Exiguobacterium sibiricum 7-3: one gene and its partner. The protein of the gene in region 1 interacts with the protein of each later gene in a pairwise test. Links are inferred from orthologs where the notes say so. Each region holds a gene or a part of one and is shown on either strand. Other genes may lie near its edges. The genes, in order: ctaD and P402_RS0104805.

Region 1 (10,791 bases):
CGTCGAATTGATGAAAGGGGAGCTCGGTACGCCACCAGACGGTTTCCCGAAACAAGTTCAAGCGGCAATCCTCAAAGGCGTCGAGCCATTGACGGAGCGTCCTGGGAAAATGATGGAGCCACTCAATTTTGACGCCATCAAGCATGAACTGTTCGAGAAACTGGAACGTCCGGTGACGGAGTTCGATGCCTTAGCGTATGCTTTGTATCCGAAGGTATTCCTGGATTACAGTTCGTACGTCGCACGATATGGTGATATTTCGGTTCTCGATACGAGCACGTTCTTCCACGGCATGCGTCTCGGGGAAACGATTGAGGTTGAAATCGAGCGCGGAAAAACGTTGTACTTGAAGTTGATTCAAATTGGTCAACCAAACGATCATGGTGTCCGTGTCATCTACTACGAGATGAACGGTGTGCCGCGTGAAGTCGAAGTAAAAGATATCAGCATTAAGGAAAGTTCATCGAGCCGTCCGAAAGCCGATCGTTCGAATCCGAAACAGATTGGGGCTTCCATGCCGGGTAGCGTCTTGAAAGTCCTGGTTGAACCTGGAACGCGGGTTCGCAAGGGAGAGCAGTTGCTTGTAACGGAAGCGATGAAAATGGAGACGACGATTCAAGCACCTGAAGACGGTGAGATTAAATCGGTCCATGTCAAAGAAGGCGAAGCCATCGCGAGTCAAGATTTATTGATTGAATTTATTTAACACACAAAACGTAAATAGCATAAACACAGTATGACGAAAACAGGCAAAACGCATGGCGGATTGTCTGTTTTTCGTTCATCGTTATTTTAGGGGGGAACGAATATGAATATCATCTGCTGGATTCGAAGTGATTTTCGGCTCGAGGACAATCGTATGCTGGCACAAGCGGTTGACTATCTAGAAAAGGATGAACAGGCAAACGTCGAGTTCGTTTTTTGGGTGAACCCGGACTATATTGGAGAGTATGACGCGAGGCAACAATATTTCTTCCAGGCACTCGAACATTTCGCAAAAAACTGTAAAACACACGGGATGCCGATCCGATTCATCGAAGGACAGGAAAAAGATTTTCTCGAGGCGACAGATATGGCGGATGTCTTGTTGTTTAACGCTGAATATGTAGAACCGTTTAAGAGTCGTGATGATGGGATCATGAAAAAGCGGGGTGACAAAAAGTCGGAACGTCTGCTTGACCGTCATCTGCTTCATCCACATGCCGTCAAAAAAAATGACGGTTCCTATTATAAAGTGTTCACACCCTATAAAAATGCTTTTTTGAAGAAAGATATCGATAAGCCGTACCCTGTCAATCTGGATCTTCTGAAAGAACGTTATCACACACGACGTCAAAACAATGCATTTATGTTGGATTACTTTAAACAAGCGGCATCGGATGCTGACTTTGGTGTAGGGGAAGAACAGGCGAAGAAACGATTGCAGACATTCATCAAAAATAGTCTGTCTTCTTATGACGAGCAACGGGATCTGCCAGCGGTCGACGGAACAAGTCTGATGTCTCGTTACCTGCGGACCGGTGAAATTGGAATTCGGACAATCTATGAAGCCGTCAATCAGGAGGAAGATTCGAAAGGGAAGCAAACGTATGTGACAGAATTGATTTGGCGGGAGTTTTATTACACGATTTTGATGCATTATCCGGAGTCCAAACGATTACCGGTCAACGAGCAGTATACGAAGATTGAATGGGAAACAGATGAGGCTGGCTTTAAAGCCTGGACAGAAGGGGAAACGGGCTATCCGATTGTCGATGCAGCCATGCGACAGCTCAACACGACGGGGTGGATGCATAACCGTCTGCGCATGATTGTCGCGTCCTTTTTGACAAAGGACTTACTGGTCGATTGGCAAAAAGGGGAGCGGTATTTCCAGCAAAAACTGGTTGATTATGAAGCCGCATCGAATATTGGCGGGTGGCAATGGGCGGCGTCCGTCGGGACGGATGCTGTTCCGTATTTCCGAGTCTTCAATCCGACGACTCAGTCGAAGAAATTTGATAAGGATGGAACCTTTATCCGCCAGTATTTGCCGGAACTCAAGGATTTACCTAAAACGTCGATTCATGAGCCGACGGAACAACAACGACAAGATTACGATTATCCGATGCCGATTGTCGACCACGACATGGCCCGAAAACGAGCGATTGCCCGTTTCAAATAAAACGTGTAAAAAAATAGGGAGGAGGATTAAAATCCTCTCCCTGTTTTTTAGTTGAAAGTCGAATCAGCGTAACCGGGAATCGTCTTTTCGCGTCCGGAACGCATGGTAAGCGAGGTAAGAGATGACTCCGAAATAGCAAGTGATCAAGAACGCGTGCAATAACGGGACGTACGTGGCATGTCCACCAAGAACGATCCAGGCACCGGTTGCGACCTGACAAGAGATGAAGAAGGTTGCGAACAACATACCGGTACGCGAGGTCCGGTGTTTCAGGCGAATCGCCATGTAGTGAACGAACAGCGTATAGAAGAACAACAGACCGGCCAAAATCCGGTGAATCATTTGAACCCACGCTTCGAACGTCATCGTTGGTTGCGAACAGACCGGCCAGCCGACGCATGCATACGTCGCACCGACATGGCGGACGAACGCTCCGGTGTAAACGACAATTAACGTATAGATCAATAAGCCGTACAACAGTTTACGCAAGAACGCTGGGACCGATTCCCTGAATTCTTGACCGGGACGCTCCATAATCAAGATCGTCAAGATAAGTAAGGAAGCAAAAGAAATCAATGAGATTCCGAAATGTAATGCCATGACGAGATCTGACTGTTGCCAGACGACGGCACCTGCACCGACGATTGATTGAATCAACATGAAAATGAAGGCCAGGAAAGCGAAAATCTTGATATCCAGGCGATCTTTGAAAGCGACAAGTGTCCAAAGGCACAAGGCGATGATCAATAAACCGACGACTCCTGTTACTGCGCGGTGACTATACTCAATCATCGTTTCGACACTTGGATTAGTTGGAATCAATTCTCCATGACAGAGCGGCCAATCGGTCCCGCATCCGTTTCCGGAATCTGTTTTCGTGACGGTTCCTCCCATGAGAAGAACAATCATCATCGTGAATGTGACAAATGCTGAAAAAATCGAAAGTTTTCGATTCAAAACGCAGCCACCACCTTTCTAGGGAAATACATGATACTTGAAATACCTAGCAATAGTATCGCATAAAAAATATCGAAACGCTTGCAATCTTTTAGAAGAACGCTATTCTAATATTAGGTAAATATGGTGAACTGTGAGGTTAATCACATAGATTTCACATTTTGTTCATTATGTCGAAAGTATTTTCATACGTCATGACCTTGAATATGTGGTATCTTTTATAGAGAAAAGGACGTTTCGTGGCGTGTCTGTGTTATTTCTGTGAAGAAAATACGTGAATCCTACGTACAGAAAGAACGCAGACGGTTAGAAGGAGGAAACAACATGGCGAAAGTAAACGGGGAGACCCTGGACATCATGATCGAGCAATCGGATCAGCCGACGTTCAAGGACTATGTCACCCTAGCAAAGATGGGAATCGTTCGTGCGAATCTCATCACCGTCTTCGCAGGTTATGTCGTAGCAGCATCATACTTAACGGATGATGTTCTACTGTATTTGTGGCAGACGAAGTTGACATTATTGTGGACGCTTCTCGGAAGTGGACTGGTCATTGCCGGTAGTTGTTACCTCAATAACTATATCGACCGTGACATTGATTACAAGATGGAACGGACGATGGGAAGACCGAGTGTAACCGGTAAGATGGATGGGCAACGGATATTGGCATTAGGACTTGGGATACTGGCTACCGGTACCGTTCTCTTGCTGATCGTTAACCATGTTGCGGCAGTTTTCGGATTGATTGGTTCGTTTGTCTACGTCGTCATCTATACGATGTGGTTAAAGCGGACACACACGATCAATACAGTCGTAGGTGGTATTTCCGGAGCAGTGCCACCGATCATTGGATTTGCGGCAGTCACTCCAACACTTCATATCGATGCATGGATTTTGTTTCTCATCATGTTCGTATGGCAACCGCCTCACTTCCTTGCGCTCGCCATGAGACGGACGGAAGAGTACCGGGCTGCCGGTATTCCAATGTTACCTGTCGTGAATGGTTTTGCAATCACGAAACGACAAATTGTATGGTGGATTGCAGTGTTACTTCCATCATCACTCCTCCTCGCGCACTACGGCATCATTTATATGCTTGTCATGGCTGTGCTTGGCGGATACTGGCTCTACATGGGACTGAAAGGTCTCAAAATCAAGGAAGAACAAGCTGAGATTAAGTGGGCTTCGAAGATGTTTTTCTTCTCGCTCTTTTACTTCACGGCTTGGATCGTGACGGTCGTACTCGTTTCTCTCTAAAACGATTTGACATATTCACGGACACCATTTAAGAAAGAAAAAAATTGGGGAAAAGAAAGTGGGGATGGTTGTGAAAAAATCAGGAAAAATGCTCTTCCGGCTTCTTCCGATCGGTTTGATGGCATTATTGTTATCAGGTTGTGGAATCCCGGAATTGTCCGCACTACAGCCTCGCGGGGAAGGCGCACAAATGCAACTTGAAATCATTAAGCTTAGCTTATGGGTCATGTTGTTTGTCCTTGCGATTGTAGCAGTCATCTATATTTACGTACTTATGAAATTCCGTCGTAAAGCTGGAGACAACACTGTTCCGAAACAAGTGGAAGGAAATCACACACTTGAAATCATTTGGACAGTCATTCCGATTCTCTTGTTAGTCGTTCTTGCCGTACCAACCATCAAAACGACGGTTGAATTAGCAGATGCGAAAGAAGCGAAGAAAAATGAAGTCATCAACGTTACAGCAAACCTGTACTGGTGGGAGTTCGAATACCCAGACAAAGGTGTTTCGACAGGACAAGAACTTGTTATTCCAGTCGGAAAACGCGTTGCTGTCAACTTAACTTCAAAAGACGTCATTCACTCATTCTGGGTACCAGCTCTTTCAGGTAAAACAGATACAAACCCAGGTCTTGATAATGAAATGTGGTTACAAGCACAAGAAGCCGGTACGTACTATGGTAAATGTGCAGAGTTATGTGGACCATCGCATGCTTTGATGGACTTCAAGGTCATCGCGCTTGAGCAAGATGATTACGATGCATGGCTTAAAGACATGAAATCAGCTAAAGAAGCAGAAACAAAACAGTTGGATGCAAAAAACAAAAAGAACTGGACGACAGGCGAGCAAGTTTACGCACAAAACTGTCTCAGCTGTCACGGTGGCGGGAAAGTCGCGCCGAGCTTAACAAACTTTGGTGATCGTCAGCGTATCGCTGGATACCTCGATCATGATAAAGAAAATCTCGAAAAATGGATTCGCAATCCACAAAAAGAAAAACAAGGAACAAAAATGCCTGGTTTCTCTGAAGATAAGATTAGCGATGAAGAGTTAAGCGAACTTGCAGACTACCTATTGGACAAGAAGCTCCAATAATATTTAAGGGGGAATCATAGTGGGGACACATACTATGGGTATGCCGAAGAAAAAAACCGGCATCATGGACTGGCTAACGACAGTCGACCATAAAAAAATCGGGGTTCTCTATATCATCTCTGGATTGTTTTTCCTTCTAGTTGGTGGCGTAGAAGCCTTAATGATTCGTTTTCAATTGATTAAACCGATGAATGATTTCGTCAGCGGTGAATTATTTAACCAGTTGATTACGATGCACGGTACGACCATGATCTTCCTGGCAGCCATGCCGATGTTGATCGGCTATATGAACGCTGCTGTTCCGCTTCAAATCGGAGCACGTGACGTTGCGTTTCCGTTTTTAAACGCACTTGGTTTTTGGTTGTTCTTCTTCGGGGGAGTTTTGTTGAACCTGTCATGGTTCTTCGGCGCAGCTCCGAACGCAGGGTGGACAGCATATGCTCCGCTTTCAACTGTTCCAGAATCTCTCGGTGTTGATTTCTACTCACTCGGATTACAGATTTCTGGTTTCGGTACACTCATGGGGGGGATTAACTTCCTCGTTACGATTTTAAACATGCGTGCACCAGGTATGAAACTGATGCGGATGCCATTGTTCACATGGACAGCATTCGTTGCATCAGCATTGATCGTTTTCGCATTCCCGCCACTTACGGTCGGATTGTTCCTTTTGACGTTTGAACGTCTCTTCGGGGCACATTTCTTCGATCCGGCAGCCGGTGGTAACATCGTCATTTGGGAACACCTTTTCTGGATTTTTGGTCACCCGGAAGTATACATCTTGATTTTACCGGCTTTCGGTATTTTCTCTGAAATCATTCCTACATTTGCCCGTAAACGTCTCTTCGGTTATACGACGATGGTCTTTGCGACAATGTTGATCGGTTTCTTAGGATTCATGGTTTGGGTCCACCATATGTTCACAGTCGGACTTGGTCCGGTTGCGAATGCGATCTTCGCGGTTGCGACAATGGCGATTGCCGTTCCGACCGGGGTTAAGATCTTCAACTGGCTCTTTACGCTATGGGGCGGTAAATTGACGTTCCCAGTTGCGATGTTGTATTCAGTTGCGTTCATTCCATCGTTCCTCGTGGGTGGTATGACAGGGGTCATGCTTTCTGTTGCTCCTGCCGATTATCAGTACCATGACAGCTACTTTGTAGTTGCTCACTTCCACTACGTTATCGTTGGTGGGGTTGTCTTCGGTCTCTTCGCGGGTCTGTACTACTGGTTCCCACTCATGTTCGGGAAACAGCTCAACGAGTTCTGGGGTAAAATTCAATTCTGGTTGTTCTTCATTGGCTTCCACTTGACGTTCTTCCCGCAACACATTCTCGGTCTGACTGGTATGCCACGTCGTGTCTTCACGTACTTGCCAAACCAAGGCTGGGAAACAATGAACTTGCTGTCATCAATCGGAGCGGCCTTCATGGGTGTCTCGACAATCGTTCTTGTTGTCTCGATCGTTGCAGCATTGATGTCAAAAGAATACGTCAAACGTGACGTATGGGGTGACGGTCGTACACTCGAGTGGACACTTCCTGTTCCAACTCCAGAGTACAACTTTGCACAAATTCCACTTGTTAAAGGTCTTGACACATACTGGCTCGAAAAAATGGCTGGAAACAAAACCGTTTCTGTTTCGGAAGAAGTCGGCGATATCCACATGCCGAACAACTCGATCCTGCCATTCGTCATGTCCGTTGGTCTATTCCTTGCCGGTCTTGGATTCATTCTTCGCCTCGACTACGGTACAGTAGGTCTGATTATCGCCTTGATCGGTCTTGCGATGACACTCTTCGCAATGTTCCTCCGTTCTTGGATTGACGATGAAGGATACTACATCCCGAAAGCGGAAATCGAAAAAGATCTACGCCTTGAAGCTGAAAAGGAGGCGAAGTAAGATGGGACATCATTCAGTACCAAACAACCCGATCACGGGTATTCCGGATCATGTTGAAAAAGCAACACTTGAGGGTAAGAATAAATATGTAGCCTTCTGGTTCTTCCTTGGAGGAGAGACGACATTGTTCGCTTCGCTCTTCGGGACGTACATCGGGTTACACAACTCGGGTGCGAAAGAAGGATTACGCAGTTACGATATTTTTGAAATGGGTCTTGTCTTCATCATGACGATGCTCCTTCTCACAAGTTCACTGACAAGTGTTCTTGCGATGATGGCGATGAAACGTAATGATGTGAAGAAGATGAAAATGTGGTTAATCATCACGCTCGCACTTGGTTTAGGGTTCCTCAGCGGTGAGATTTATGAGTTCAATCATTATTACCACATCGGTCATACGTTTACTTCAAGTGCTTTTGGATCTGCCTTCTACACGTTGGTTGGATTCCACGGAGCACACGTCTTGTTCGGTCTCCTCTGGATTTCTACATTATTGATTCGGAACTGGAACCGCGGGATTACGGTCGTTAACGCACCGAAGTATTATGTTTCAAGTCTTTACTGGCACTTCATTGACGTCGTCTGGGTCTTTATCTTCTCAGTCGTCTACCTCATGGGGATGGTGAAATAAGATGGAAAAACACGAACCGCAATTAACACGAAATCAAGTTGAACTCGAGATGAAAGCAGATCGCAGCCGCGAGATGCAGTTGCAACTCACAAGTTTCGCTTTGATGATTTTTCTCACACTGATTGCTTTTGGTGCGGTCATGGCAGAACTCATGCCACACTGGGCAGCGGGTGGATTCCTGATCATCATGGCAATCGTTCAAGTCTACTTGCAGCTCTATATGTTCATGCATATGAACAATAAAGGCAACACGTGGATCAAAGTCATGATGGCACTCGGCGTCTTCGTCGCTTTGACGATCGTCGCGACACTCCGTCTTTTGATCTGGTAATAAATTGTGACCATTCTGCTAACGTTTAGCAGGATGGTCTTTTATTTTGGAATCGTTTTATGAGAAACCTTTACAATGAAATAGGGGAACGGTAATCTTAATCTGTAGGAAAAAGGAACGGGGTGAAAACATGTTAGGCAACTTAAGGGGATCTTTATCACAATTCGACTGGACGGTTTTATGGAGTCCATATTATGCATTACTTTTGATTGGTATATATGTTTTATACGCTGTCTTGACGGAAAAAATCCGTCGACCCGATGAAGCAGAGACGACGCTAGGGCAAAAATTTTCGATGCTTGCGGCATTATTCGTCTATTACATCGGTTTTGGCAGTCCGCTTGACGTACTCGCGCATATCACATTCTCTGCCCATATGCTGCAGATGGTATTTGTGTATATGGTGGCGCCGCCGCTCTTGATGATTGCGATTCCAGGGTGGGTGTTCAAACGGTTGTTTGAGGTGCCGTATCTCGGACGGACATTACGATTTTTCGTTTTGCCATTGATTGCACTGATTTTGTTTAATTCATTGTTCACGTTTTACCACATGCCATTCATCTTTGATTATGTATTGACGAATTATACGGTGCACCGGATTTTCCACGGAACATTGATTTTCCTCAGCATGACGATGTGGTACCCGATCATTGCACCCGTCAACGAAGAAGACAGCTTGTCGGACTTGAAGAAGATGGTGTATATCGTAGCGAACGGTGTGTTGTTGACACCGGCGTGTGCGTTCATGATCTTTAGTCAAAGTTTTCAATACGATGCCTATCAGGATCCGGCAACATTCGCGAAAGTATTAGCTTACTGTATGCCGAATAATGATTTGAGTGGGCTAAATATGGAACGCTTATTCGGAACAACAAAAGATTTGCTTGAAGACCAGCGTTTTGGCGGGGTTCTCATGAAACTCGGTCAAGAGTTAGTGTACGGGCTGTTCTTTGGTCTGACGTTCTTTACATGGGTCAGACGTTCTAAAAGTACTGCTGTCGATGAAGGTATGTCCTTCTCGCCAAAAGCGGATTAAATTGGGGGAAGTTGGAACATGAGTTATTTGCCATTGATTTGTGTCTCGTTGATTGTCATCAGTGCGATTTTCGTCGCGATTGGTTGGTTTTTGATTGCGCAGACACGCCGGAATATGAAAGCACACCAATTCGTGATGACAATTGCTGCTGCGTTAGCGTTACTATTTTTCATCATGTACGCGTTACGAACGATTTTGTTAGGGAATACTGCATTTGGAGGACCGGATACGGTCAAACCGTATTACACAGGATTTTTGATTTTCCATATCCTGCTCGCAACATCAGGTGGTGTCCTTGGACTAATGGCTCTTTTCTTTGCTTATAAGAAAAACTTTGCGAAACATCGTAAAATCGGTCCGAAAGCATCGGTCATTTGGTTTTTAACGGCGATTACAGGTGTTATCGTCTACTGTCTTTTATACGTGGTCTACGAGCCAGGAGAGACAACAAATGTGTTCCGGGCAATCTGGAACCATTAAGGAGGTCTTGATTTGAAGAAAAACAGTTATTTGACTGTCGCCGCAGTCGTATTGATCTTAGTGGCTGCAGCAGGCGGGTATTATTATTTCTTCATGAAAGAAAAATTACCTGTCATTGCGGAACCGACTCCGTTTGAATTGACGAATGCAGTCGATGGAAAGCAGTTTAGTTCGGAAGATGGAAAAGTCAAAGTCTTGACGTTTTTCTACTCGAACTGTCCGGACATCTGTCCGCTGACGTTAAACGATTACCGCAAATTAGAAAAACAGTTACGTTCTGAAGAATTGTACGGAACAGATGTTGAACTTGTCGCGGTTACGGTCGATCCGAAAGTGGATACACAAAAAGTCTTGAAAAAATATGCGTCCAACTTCGAAGCGAATGCAGAAGGCTGGAAAGTCTTGACGGGAGACGATGTCGTCATCGATCGTCTGACACGCCAATTGAATTTCTATTATTCAAAAGCAGAAAGCGGCTTGGTGACACACGGCACGCAGATGTTCATCCTCGATCGGGACAATAAAGTCCGGGCGATTTCTTCGATGGCAAAAACGACAGACGAACCGGTGGACTTAGAGGAAGTAATGACATCGGTCAAACAACTTGCGAAGGAGTGAATACCGTGATGGAACAGCAGTATGAAGTAACAGGCGAAGTGACGGTCTCCGTTCAAGCGATTGAAGAACTTTTACTCTGTACAGTCCTTGATTTCGGCGCAACTGTAGCACGAATCAAACGATTATCCGGAGACTCGATTTCATTCAGCTTGAAAGTCGAAGTGGACGTCAAACGACTTCCCGGTCTATATCACTACTTGCGTGAACAAGTAAACATCCAATTAGGAGAAGATGTATTGGATTACTTACAGTTGATTGCTAAATAAAAAAATGGTCTTCTCTTAATTGAGAGGACCATTTTTTGTTTTGTTCATCTTA
Region 2 (10,860 bases), 320 kb from region 1 along the record:
CGAGCTGCGAACGCATATAGCGTTTGACGAGATCAATCGCCGGGACCTTCGTCCGGCTCAGACGCGGTTCGTTGACACACGCTGTGTATTTCTCCGTGAAGCTGCCGCCTTGTTCCGTTTCATCAAACGAATCTTCCAGGCTGAAGCCCATCACCGTCCGGATTTCGTGCGGGTCAAACAAGTACCAGTCACCGCGCGCTTCGACCGTCCGCATGAAATGGTCCGGTAAGCTGACGCCTGTGAACAAATCATGTGTCCGCAACCGTTCGTCCCCATTATTCAATTTAGCATCGAGGAACTCGAGAATATCTTTATGCCAAATATCGAGATAAACGGCGATCGAACCTTGACGCATACCGAGCTGATCGACGCTGACCGCTGTGTTGTTCAACTGTTTCATCCACGGAATGACACCGCTTGAAACCCCTTTAAATCCTTTGATGTCTGATCCACGTGAACGGATTTTCCCCATATAGACACCGATTCCGCCGCCGCCTTTTGACAGTGTCGCAACATCAGTGTTCGAGTCATAGATGCCCCGTAGAGAATCATCGACTGTATCGATGAAGCATGATGACAGTTGTCCATATGATTTACCGGCGTTCGATAAAGTGGGTGTCGCAACGGTCATGTAGAGATTCGAAAGTGCCCAGTACGACTCTTTGACGAGCTCGATCCGGCGGTCTTTCGGTTCTGTCTGCATGAGTGTCATCGCGATGATCATGAAACGTTCCTGCGGTAATTCGTATAATTTTTTGACGTGGTCGCGCGCTAAGTAACGGTCGGATAATGTCCGGAGTCCGATATACGTGAACAGATGATCACGTGACGGATCGATCGATGCCGCAAGTTCTTCGACTTCTTCTTTCGAATACGTTTCTAAAAGGTGGGGCGTGAAAATACCAATCTCCGTTAATTTCTCAATCAAGTGATAAAGCGAGCCGTACCGTTCGTCCGCTGTATAGCCGCGGTTTTCACTCGCTTCAAGATATAACCGGTTCAAGTACGTTGCTGTCGCAACAAATGTCCAGTTCGGTTCTTCTGCTTTTAACATATCCAGCGCATGCATTGTTAAGAGTTCATAGACTTGATCCGCCTGTAACGTCTTTCCTTCGAGTGCTCGAATCGCGCGTTCTGTGTAACGCTCGACGTCGAGCTCCGAGTATGATGCTGTAATCTGACGGATGACCGTATATACATCTTCTATCGTCATTGCACCTTGATAGATGCGTGCTGTATTCAGTGGAGATGCCACTATGAACCACTCCCATTCTCTAACTTTAAAATAGGTTCCGTTGCCGTAAAAAATGCGCTAAACTAAAAAAAGACGCCCTACATATAGAAAGTGTTATTCAATCTTCACTCTATATATAGACGTTTCAGGCATTTTTAAACCTATTTATCTACAAGATATAGGTTATCACTAAATGCCGGAAAAATAAGCCCTTGCATTGAAATTCAGGTCAAACAAATTTGAAAAGGCGAACTACCGCCTTTTGAGATATATTGAGATAAGGAGTTTTATTGATTATGAGTTCAGAAGAACTTTTAAAAAAATATGATCCATTTCACCTAGGAGAAGGAAATTATCCGACGGAAATGTCTGCTATACTAAGCTTACTGACGGTTCATGATCAAATAACCCCTCTTGCGGAAGCAATAGGGATCGTTTTTGAAGAATCTTTTGATGAACGACCGGATCAGCAGGAATTGATTTTACTCGCAACGAACTTACTTTTATGTGAAGATTCGTGTGAACTTTGAAAGGAGACTGATTATGCAAGTTGACTACACGCCTAACCCGAACTCAGTAAAAATCACCCTCGACGGAGACCGTTTCGGTGCCAAGAGTACCAGCGTCAAAAAAGGGGATACACCGGAAGACGCTTTGCTCGCATCACTCATCACGATTGACGGCATCGATAATCTCTTTGCATACGGTGATTTCGTCACCGTCACAAAAGAAGCTGACGCTGAATGGAATGACTTACTTCCGACAATCGAAGAAAAAATGTAAATATCTCACAAGGACACCTGAATTTCAAGGGTGTCTTTGTTCTAAGGAGACGACTTAAATGCCGATGGTCTCAGTCATCATCCCCACATATAACCGGTTGCGTGAGTTGCGCGAAGCACTGACCGCACTGACAAAACAAATCTATCAGGATTTTGAAGTCATCATCTTGAACAATAATGGAGAGCCGCTGACTTCCGTCGTTGCCGATTTTCAGGACAAACTGACGATCACAGCAATTGATTTGCCGGAAAATCACCATGTCCGGGCACGAAACCACGGTGTCTCGTTAGCAAACGGAAGATATATCCTTCTCCACGACGATGATGATCTGTTGTTACCTTCACATATCGAAGAAGCCGTCGGCGATCTCGAAGCCGGAGCGGACTTGACGTACGTCGATGCGGAACTGTTCACCTACGACTGGCAGCAGGATCACCGCGTCGTCAAAACAACGGAACCGTTCGCCTATCCGTATGATCGGGAAGCCATGAAAGAGGATTCGACCTATATCCCGTCCGGTTCCCTCTATCGAAAGTCGCTTCACGAAGAGCTTGGTTTATTTGACGAAGACGTCTTCAACTATTGGGACTGGGACTGGATCTTACGGGTCGGACAAGATCATCTCGTCCTGCACCCCGCCCGTGCGACTGTCCTGTATGCCTTTAATCCGTCCGGCAATCATCAATCCGCAAAACAGGATGCCTCACGTCGCGTCTATTTTGAGCGTCTTGTGGAAAAACACGAACTGCCGACGACGGAAATGAAAAATTTTCATATCGTCCAAGAAGAACGCCGCTCCCGTCTCCGTGAAACACGGCGAACGTTTAGCGGCCATTTGACAGAAAGTGAGTGATTATCGTGTATACAGATAAACAATTGGAATTACTTGAATTATTGACGCAGAATGGACCGATCGATCACGCCCTTGCTGCTCAGATGCTGGACCTGACGGAAGAAGAAGTAGTGTCGTCGCTTGAGGCATTCAAACAAGATGGCGTCCTGCTCGGTTATACAGCCGTCATCGACTGGCAAAAAATCCATGCTCACCATGGCGTGACAGCTTTCATCGATGTCAAAGTGACACCGAAACGGGGACGCGGCTTTGATGAGGTCGCAGAACGCATCCACCGGTTCCCGGAAGTGACGTCACTCTATTTGATGTCAGGCGCATACGATTTACAAGTCGTCCTTGATGGGAAATCCCTGCAGGAAGTATCGCAGTTCGTCTCAGAAAAATTATCGACACTCGATTCCGTCATTTCGACGACAACACATTTCCGTCTCAAAACGTATAAACATGACGGTGTTTTATTCAGCCAGGATGACGGGGACAAACGATTGAAGGTGTCTCCATGAAACACTTATCTGAACGTGTCGAACGGTTGGCCCCTTCCGGCATCCGGCGGTTTTTCGACTTAGCCGGTTCGATGGAAGACGTCATTTCCCTCGGTGTCGGTGAACCGGATTTCGTCACTCCCTGGAATGTCCGGGAAGCAAGTTTTGCTGCTCTCGAACAAGGTTACACGGCATACAGCGCCAATGCCGGATTGGTCGAATTACGACAGGAAATCCGCTTGTACATGCAAGAGAAATTTTCGATTGACTATCAGGTCTCGGACGAAATCATTGTCACGACCGGCGCTTCGGAAGGGCTTGATTTAGCGTTTCGGACATTGATCAATCCCGGAGACGAAGTCATCGTCGTCGAACCTGCCTTTGTCTCGTACGCTCCGTTGATCGAACTTGCAGGCGGCATCCCGATTGCAGCAGCCTGTCGTGCAGAAGATGGATTTACGATTCAGCCGGAAACGATTGAAGCGGTCATCACAGACCGGACAAAAGCGATCATCTTTTGTTTCCCGTCCAATCCGACCGGTTCCGTCATGACACGCGATCAATTGGCCGATCTCGCGTTACTTGCCAAGAAACATGATCTTTATGTCATCAGCGATGAAATCTACGCTGAACTTTCTTATGAAGACGAGCCGACTTGTTTTGCGACCCTTCCCGATATGCGGGAACGGACGATTGTCATCAACGGGTTTTCTAAAGCCTTTGCGATGACCGGTTGGCGGCTCGGTTTTACCTGTGCCCCGCCCGCTATCAGCCAGGCGATGCTGAAAGTTCATCAGTACGGCATGATGTGTGCCCCGACGCTCGTTCAATTCGCCGGAATCGAAGCCTTACGCTCGCGTCACAAGACGGTTCCGGACATGGTCCGCAGTTACCGGCAACGGCGGAACTATTTCGTCAAAGCCTTAAATGACGCCGGACTGCCGACCCATTCACCGGGTGGGGCGTTTTATGCCTTCCCGTACATCGGCGGGACTGGTTTGACGAGCGAGGAATTCGCAGAGCAACTGTTGATTGCGGAACGCGTCGCTGTCGTCCCCGGTTCTGTATTCGGCGCAAGCGGTGAAGGCTACGTCCGTGCAAGCTATGCCAGTTCGATCGAACAGCTCCAACAGGCGATTCACCGAATCAACCGTTTCATGCAACACTTGAACCAGAAACAAGTCGAGTTATCTAATCCCTCAAGATGATCTACACCAAAAGAAGCATCCATTCCAACTCGGAAATGGATGCTTCTTTTTTAGTTATTCATCAACATGTAGGACGATAAACATCCGGTGGTCGTCTTCGGCATGATACGGCGAAACCGGACCAAGCTGAGGGGCATAGACGTCAATCCGGTAAGGCGACTCTTTAAACGATAATGGAGTTTGTTCCTTGATCATACGTCCGATTTCATCTGCCTGATCTTTGACACTTCGTAAAGTGGCAGTCCGCTCGATTGGAGCCTCGATGACGAATCCGGCAATGCCTTCAATCCGGGCACAACGCAGGAAGCGGCGTAAAGACGGCAGGGCAGATTGAATATGCACCTCGAGTGTCAAATCGGCTTCATGGACAGGCGCCCCCCATAACCGTTCCGCATTTCCTGTTGCGCTTCGGAAATGATCAATCGTCGCTTCTGTCACTGGATCGCGTGTCAAAGCAAATCGTTTACGGTCACGATTCAGGTTCTTCTCGTTTGTGCGATCGATTTCTTCCAGGAGGTTGATTCCGAGTGGACGGGCCAATCGAAACAGTTCACGCTGGAGACGGGCGAGCGACGTCCCGACCGGAATGACGTCTTCCGTCTTTTTCGGCGGCTTGTCACCTTCATATCCGTTCATGACACGGGCGACCTGCCCTGCTTCATGAACAAGGCAGTAAAAAGAACCTTGCACCTTGTCTTCCATCGTCTCGAGCTGTTGATGCTGATGTGCCAAATCCGTCACGTATTGATTTGCAAGGCAAGTCGAAATCATCAGGACATCGACCAGTTCCGCTTGAAACGCCGACTCATCTCCGGTTTCGAGCGCCTCTCCCACTTCACCGACTTCCTCAATCAGGCGGGCTAATCCCGATAACGGGCGAAAGTATCCTCCAAGCGATTGAATCGTTTCATCAACCTTTTGTTGAAGAAGAATCATCTCCTGCATCGTCCTGCACCTCCGCCATTCCCTTCACAAGCCGGTCTTCCGATTGTTCCTTAAATCGTTTCGTGAACTGTTGGTTCTTCCGCCATTCCCGGACAGCGAGTCCACTCGCAACGGCGAGCGATACGAGTAATCCCATTTCTTTTCGTTTCATCTGAATTCCTCCCCTTTTGAATGATACGTTCGTCTGACAAACATGATATGATGATGACATTCCATACATAGTAAGAGGTGTTGCTTATGTCGACTGAACGTTTGTGGCAGTTAGCTCGTTTCATTGGCGTCATCCTTGCCATCTTTTTCACCGGTTGGCTGATCGTTCGCTTGTCTTCTTTCATGTACCCGTTCGTCTTTGCTTTTTTACTGGCTTTATTCAGTCGACCACTCGTCGACTTTTTTCAAAAACGACTTCGGATCAACCGCGGTTGGGGTGCTCTGCTATCCATCATTTTAATGAGCGGTTTGTTAATCGGCTCACTCGTTTTAATCATCATGCAGTTGATTCGTGGACTTGTTTTTGTCGCTAACCAACTACCGGCACAAATCCAGGAGCTGAGTCTTTATTTTCAAAAGCTCTACAACGAAAAACTGGCACCGATTTGGAATGATGCGTCGGAAGCCCTTCGCTCGCTTGAACCGTCACAGCAAAACACCGTCCAAAACAGTATCCAGTCCCTCGGCAGTTCGCTTGCCAGTGCGATTGGTGAGGGTTCGAAAAGTGTCGCCGGGATGTTGCAGACGATTTTAGCGACATTACCCTCCATCGCATTGATTTTAGTCATCGTCTTGCTCGCCTGGTTCTTCATCTCAAAAGACTGGCACAAGTATGAAATCCGGTTGAAGCAATACGAAATGTTGCCGTGGTTCGCCCGTGCCGAATCGGTCGTCACAAGTCTCCGGTCCGCTTTATTCGGTTACATCAAAGCGCAACTGACGTTGATTACAATTACCTTTTTCATCGTCCTGATCGGACTGTTGATCATCGGGGTCGAGCATCCGTTTGCCATCGCGTTCATCGCGGCATTTTTTGATATCTTGCCCTACCTTGGAACCGGCTCCGTCTTTTTGCCTTGGATCGCCTATTCCATCATTACGGGAAATACAGGACTCGCTATCGGTCTCGCCATCCTGTACGGGGTTGTCATCTTACAACGTAATATCATGGAACCTAAAATCGTCGGCGATAATATCGGTATTCAACCCATCACTGCCTTGATCGCCTTATTTGTCGGGATTCAGGTGTTCGGCGTCTTTGGATTGATTTTAGGTCCATTGATTGCGGTCATCATCAAAGCGTTACACAACGCCCGCATTTTTCATTATCTTTGGGACTTTATCAAAGGATCACCTACACCATTTCGGTGAAGGTGATTTTTTTAGGTAGTGCTGCATATAACGGAAATCCGGCCGCATCGACTGGTCGATCAGCCGGCATATAGACTGCTGGTAACGTCGCGGCAACTGCAAGCAGACAGGCATCAATCCAGTCGTCTGTCGCGACACCGCGGACAGTCAGCTCCCAGTAAGCCGGACAGTTGTACCGTTGCAACAATACGATCCGTTCCGCCACTCCCTCGACCGTCCGTTTACTGTGACGTGCCGGATGACCGGTCAGGCGGGCAAAACAGACTTCCGGATGAGATTCCATCATGCCCGGTCGATAACAGGTCCGCACCTGCTGGATTTTCGGTAACAAATACCATGCCTGTTTCGATAGACCAAATCCTGCCTGTTGCTTCGAATAATCGTTTGCTTCCGGATAACCGGCTTGCTCCAGTGCTTCACGCAACGGGGCATTAAAGACACTGCTCGTTCGGCCGGGCTTCAATTCTTCCCGTAACAACTGATCGACCACCCGGCGTTTGTCTTCTTCCAGTCCAATCGGCATATCGATATAGGTCCGGGTTCCACATTCGATTTCGTCGAGTGAAGAAGCGACCGTCCAGGAAAACTGACCGTCTCGAATCGATACAGCCACCCATCCGGCTTTCGCCGCATCAATTCCGGTGACGTCCATTGGACTTCTCCCGCAGACTCTTGAGGAGCGATAACGTCGTAAAGACGCCGAAAAAAGTCGCTACCGCCAAAGGAATCTGTTCCCGTGAATCCAGGTACCAGATGATACCGATGATGGTCACTAAAATGAGAACACTGTTGACACGTATCATTTTTCGCGTTCGACGAAATGATACAGACTGCGGACCATGACACCGGTCGCCCCTTTTGGACCAAGCTCCGTCGCGGCTTTTTGTTCGGACGTTCCGGCGATATCGAGGTGGAGCCATGGCGTCTCACCGACAAATTCACCGACGAAGGCACCACCGAAAATCATATGTCCCATTCGTCCCGGTGAGTTGTTTAAATCTGCGACATCGGAGCGTCGGACCTGCTTGATGAACTGATCGACGTACGGCATCTGCCAGACCATCTCGTTTGTTTCTTGCGTCACGGCTTCGAACCGTTCGTACAATGCGGCATCGTTCGTCAATGCCCCGGTGATTTCTGTTCCGAGTGCCACCAACACGCCGCCTGTCAGCGTCGCAAGATCGATGATCATCTTCGGTTTATATTCTTTGGCATAGGTGACAGCGTCTGCCAGGACAAGTCGTCCTTCCGCATCCGTGTTCAGGATCTCGATCGTTTTTCCTGCCATCGACGTGATGACATCATCCGGTTTGAACGCGTCACCGGAAATCATGTTATCCGTCGCCGGAATGACTCCCAAGACGTTTACATTCGGTTTAAGTTGACCGAGCGCTTCAAACAATCCGAGAACCGCTGCTGCTCCTCCCATATCGCCTTTCATCCCAACGATCCCGTCTTTTGGTTTGATCGAGTAACCGCCTGTATCGAAGGTGACCCCTTTTCCGACGACTGCAATCGGGACATCATCGCCTGCTCCTTTGTATTCAAGGACAATCAGCTTCGGTGGAATCGTCGACCCTTGATTGACGGCGAGCAATGCACCCATTCCAAGCGCTTCCATATCTGTTTTTTCAAGAATTTTTAAATCATGTCCGTGACGTTCGGCAATAAAGCGGGCTTCATCCGCCAAAGCAGGTGCCGTCAACAAGTTCCCCGGCATCGTGACGAGACGTCGTGCGAGATTAGTCGCTTGCGCAAGTGCTTCCCCACGTACAACATCCTGATCTCCTGCCTCTGACCAGATCGTTAAATCCAGGTCATACGTTGCGTGGGTATTTGTTTTATAATGTTTGACTTCATATGTAGCTAAGCCAAACGTCTCAGCAATCAGTTCGACCGGTTGACCTGGGAAAGTCGTTGCATCAATCGTCACTTTGGATAACTGGCGTGCTTTCAAGAACTGAGCCGCTTTTCCGAATAGTCGGCGAAGGCTGTCCGTCGTAAGTCCTTCGGCTTTCCCGAGACCGACGAACAACACACGTTCCACAGTTCCCGTCAGCGTTGGCAACAAGCGGAGTTCTCCTTGTTTCGTTGAGATATCCCCTCGGCGTACCCATTCATCCAAACGATCCGGATAAAGTGACCGGATCCGTTCTTCGACCGGTTGGTTTCCTGAAATACCGACAACGAGTACTTCGACATGAGCTTGTGGATCTACTTGATTCCATCGCATATTCAAATCCCCCTTTAGTGATACGTATTAGTATGAAGCGTTTGATCTGATTTTCCAACTAATAGCCTTCAGGACAAATGAAACCGCTCTCAAAAAAGACGTTCTTTAATTTGTCGATTTGGAGCGTTTCAAACAATTGTTGCCCGTTTCACAATGTGATAGGATTAAACAGGTGAAAAGGACAGGCACTTCTAGCAAACGGTCATTTGGCAACGACAGAAATGTCTACGTTTTCATTCAAAGGGAGAGTCCGCAAGCGACCCGTTAAGAGAGATGCGTTTATGGGTATCTATAGATAGCAAAGAAATGACGTCGCTGCGGCGAAAAAACTTACTGAAAAGAGGGTAATGCACATGGCACAGCACATCAAAGGAATTGGCGCTTCTGCAGGGATTGCGATTGCAAAGGCATTCGTAATGGAAACACCTGTCTTTGACATTCCGACGAATAAAATCGAGGACTCGGCAGCTGAAAAGGAACGTTTCCAGGCCGCTATCGTTAAGTCGAAGGGTGAACTTGAAATCATCCGTGAAAACACATTAAAAGAACTCGGTGCAGACAAAGCGGAAATCTTCTCAGCTCACCTCTTGATCTTGGAAGACCCGGAAATCGTGAGTCAGGTCAACGCGAAAATCGACGATGAGAAAACCAATGCCGCTCAAGCACTTGATGAAGTGTCACAGATGATGGTCATGATTTTTGAGTCAATGGACAACGAATACATGCGTGAGCGTGCAGCCGATGTCCGTGACGTCACGAAACGGACGATGGCCCACTTGCTCGGTATCACGTTCGTTACACCAGCTCAGATCAATGAAGAAGTCATCATCATTGCAGAAGACTTAACACCTTCAGATACAGCACAACTTAACCGGAAGTATGCAAAAGGATTTGCTACGAACATCGGTGGACGGACTTCGCACTCGGCGATCATGTCCCGTTCTCTTGAAATTCCGGCTGTCGTCGGAACAAAAGTCGTCTTGACGGAAGTCAAACACGGTGATTTCTTGATTCTTGACGGTACGGAAGGTGACGTCATCGTCAACCCTTCAAGCGACCAAATCGCAGAATATGAAGAAAAACGTTCAGCGTATATCGCTCAAAAAGAAGAATGGAAAAAACTTAAAAACGAAAAAACAGTCACAGCGGACGGTCATCACGTCGAGCTCGCAGCGAACATCGGAACACCAAACGATGTAAAAGGTGTTCTCGAAAACGGTGCGGAAGCAGTCGGATTATACCGGACAGAGTTCCTCTACATGGACGCTGAAACGTTCCCGACAGAAGACGAGCAGTTCACGGCATACAAAACGGTTCTCGAATCGATGGGCGATAAAAAAGTTGTCATCCGGACACTTGATATCGGCGGCGACAAAGAATTGTCTTACCTCGATCTCCCGCATGAGATGAACCCGTTCCTCGGGTACCGTGCGATCCGTCTTTGCCTGGACCAAACAGATCTCTTCCGGACACAGCTCCGCGCCCTTCTCCGGGCAAGTGCGTACGGAAAACTCGCTGTCATGTTCCCGATGATTGCGACACTTGAAGAATTCCGTGCAGCAAAAGCACTTCTCCTCGAAGAAAAAGCGAATCTTCAAGCAGAAGGCGTGACGGTTTCTGAAGACATCGAAGTTGGTATGATGGTCGAGATTCCATCAACAGCTGTCATGGCGAAACAATTCGCGAAAGAAGTCGACTTCTTCTCAGTCGGAACAAACGACTTGATTCAATACACGATGGCAGCTGACCGGATGAATGAG

What was found.
Region 2: the proteins of ctaD (region 1) and P402_RS0104805 interact in binary tests that used the Escherichia coli proteins (3 or more experiments, as listed by UniProt). The link is inferred for Exiguobacterium sibiricum 7-3 from one-to-one orthologs.

What each region holds. Positions count from the first base shown.
Region 1 is NZ_KK211190.1:1,067,850-1,078,640, forward strand. What follows is about bases 5,013-7,942. They hold ctaD (cytochrome c oxidase subunit I), read left to right. Parts: upstream 5,013-5,508; coding sequence 5,509-7,377; downstream 7,378-7,942. Other genes in these bases: coxB (cytochrome c oxidase subunit II), read left to right, coding at 5,013-5,474; P402_RS0106335 (cytochrome (ubi)quinol oxidase subunit III), read left to right, coding at 7,379-7,942. Outside these bases: P402_RS0106305 (pyruvate carboxylase), read left to right, coding at 1-706; P402_RS0106310 (cryptochrome/photolyase family protein), read left to right, coding at 809-2,164; P402_RS0106315 (COX15/CtaA family protein), read right to left, coding at 2,228-3,121; cyoE (heme o synthase), read left to right, coding at 3,446-4,378; more of coxB, read left to right, coding at 4,443-5,012; more of P402_RS0106335, read left to right, coding at 7,943-8,008; P402_RS0106340 (cytochrome C oxidase subunit IV family protein), read left to right, coding at 8,010-8,339; cytochrome c oxidase assembly factor CtaG, read left to right, coding at 8,470-9,375; P402_RS0106350 (DUF420 domain-containing protein), read left to right, coding at 9,394-9,855; P402_RS0106355 (SCO family protein), read left to right, coding at 9,868-10,473; P402_RS0106360 (hypothetical protein), read left to right, coding at 10,482-10,739. UniProt on the Escherichia coli protein: Cytochrome bo(3) ubiquinol oxidase is the terminal enzyme in the aerobic respiratory chain of E.coli that predominates when cells are grown at high aeration.
Region 2 is NZ_KK211190.1:751,768-762,627, reverse strand. What follows is about bases 2,466-5,464. They hold P402_RS0104805 (aminotransferase), read left to right. Parts: upstream 2,466-3,369; coding sequence 3,370-4,560; downstream 4,561-5,464. Other genes in these bases: P402_RS16705 (MazG nucleotide pyrophosphohydrolase domain-containing protein), read right to left, coding at 4,615-5,464; P402_RS0104810 (Lrp/AsnC family transcriptional regulator), read left to right, coding at 2,867-3,373; P402_RS0104815 (glycosyltransferase family 2 protein), read left to right, coding at 2,466-2,870. Outside these bases: P402_RS0104830 (ribonucleoside-diphosphate reductase subunit alpha), read right to left, coding at 1-1,213; P402_RS0104825 (DUF1871 family protein), read left to right, coding at 1,531-1,764; P402_RS0104820 (NifU N-terminal domain-containing protein), read left to right, coding at 1,778-2,017; more of P402_RS0104815, read left to right, coding at 2,076-2,465; more of P402_RS16705, read right to left, coding at 5,465-5,505; P402_RS0104795 (hypothetical protein), read right to left, coding at 5,471-5,656; sporulation integral membrane protein YtvI, read left to right, coding at 5,743-6,867; P402_RS0104785 (DUF429 domain-containing protein), read right to left, coding at 6,851-7,519; P402_RS16980 (hypothetical protein), read right to left, coding at 7,500-7,640; P402_RS0104780 (leucyl aminopeptidase), read right to left, coding at 7,667-9,100; ptsP (phosphoenolpyruvate--protein phosphotransferase), read left to right, coding at 9,454-10,860. UniProt on the Escherichia coli protein: Shows aminotransferase activity with methionine and histidine as substrates, and to a lesser extent also with phenylalanine.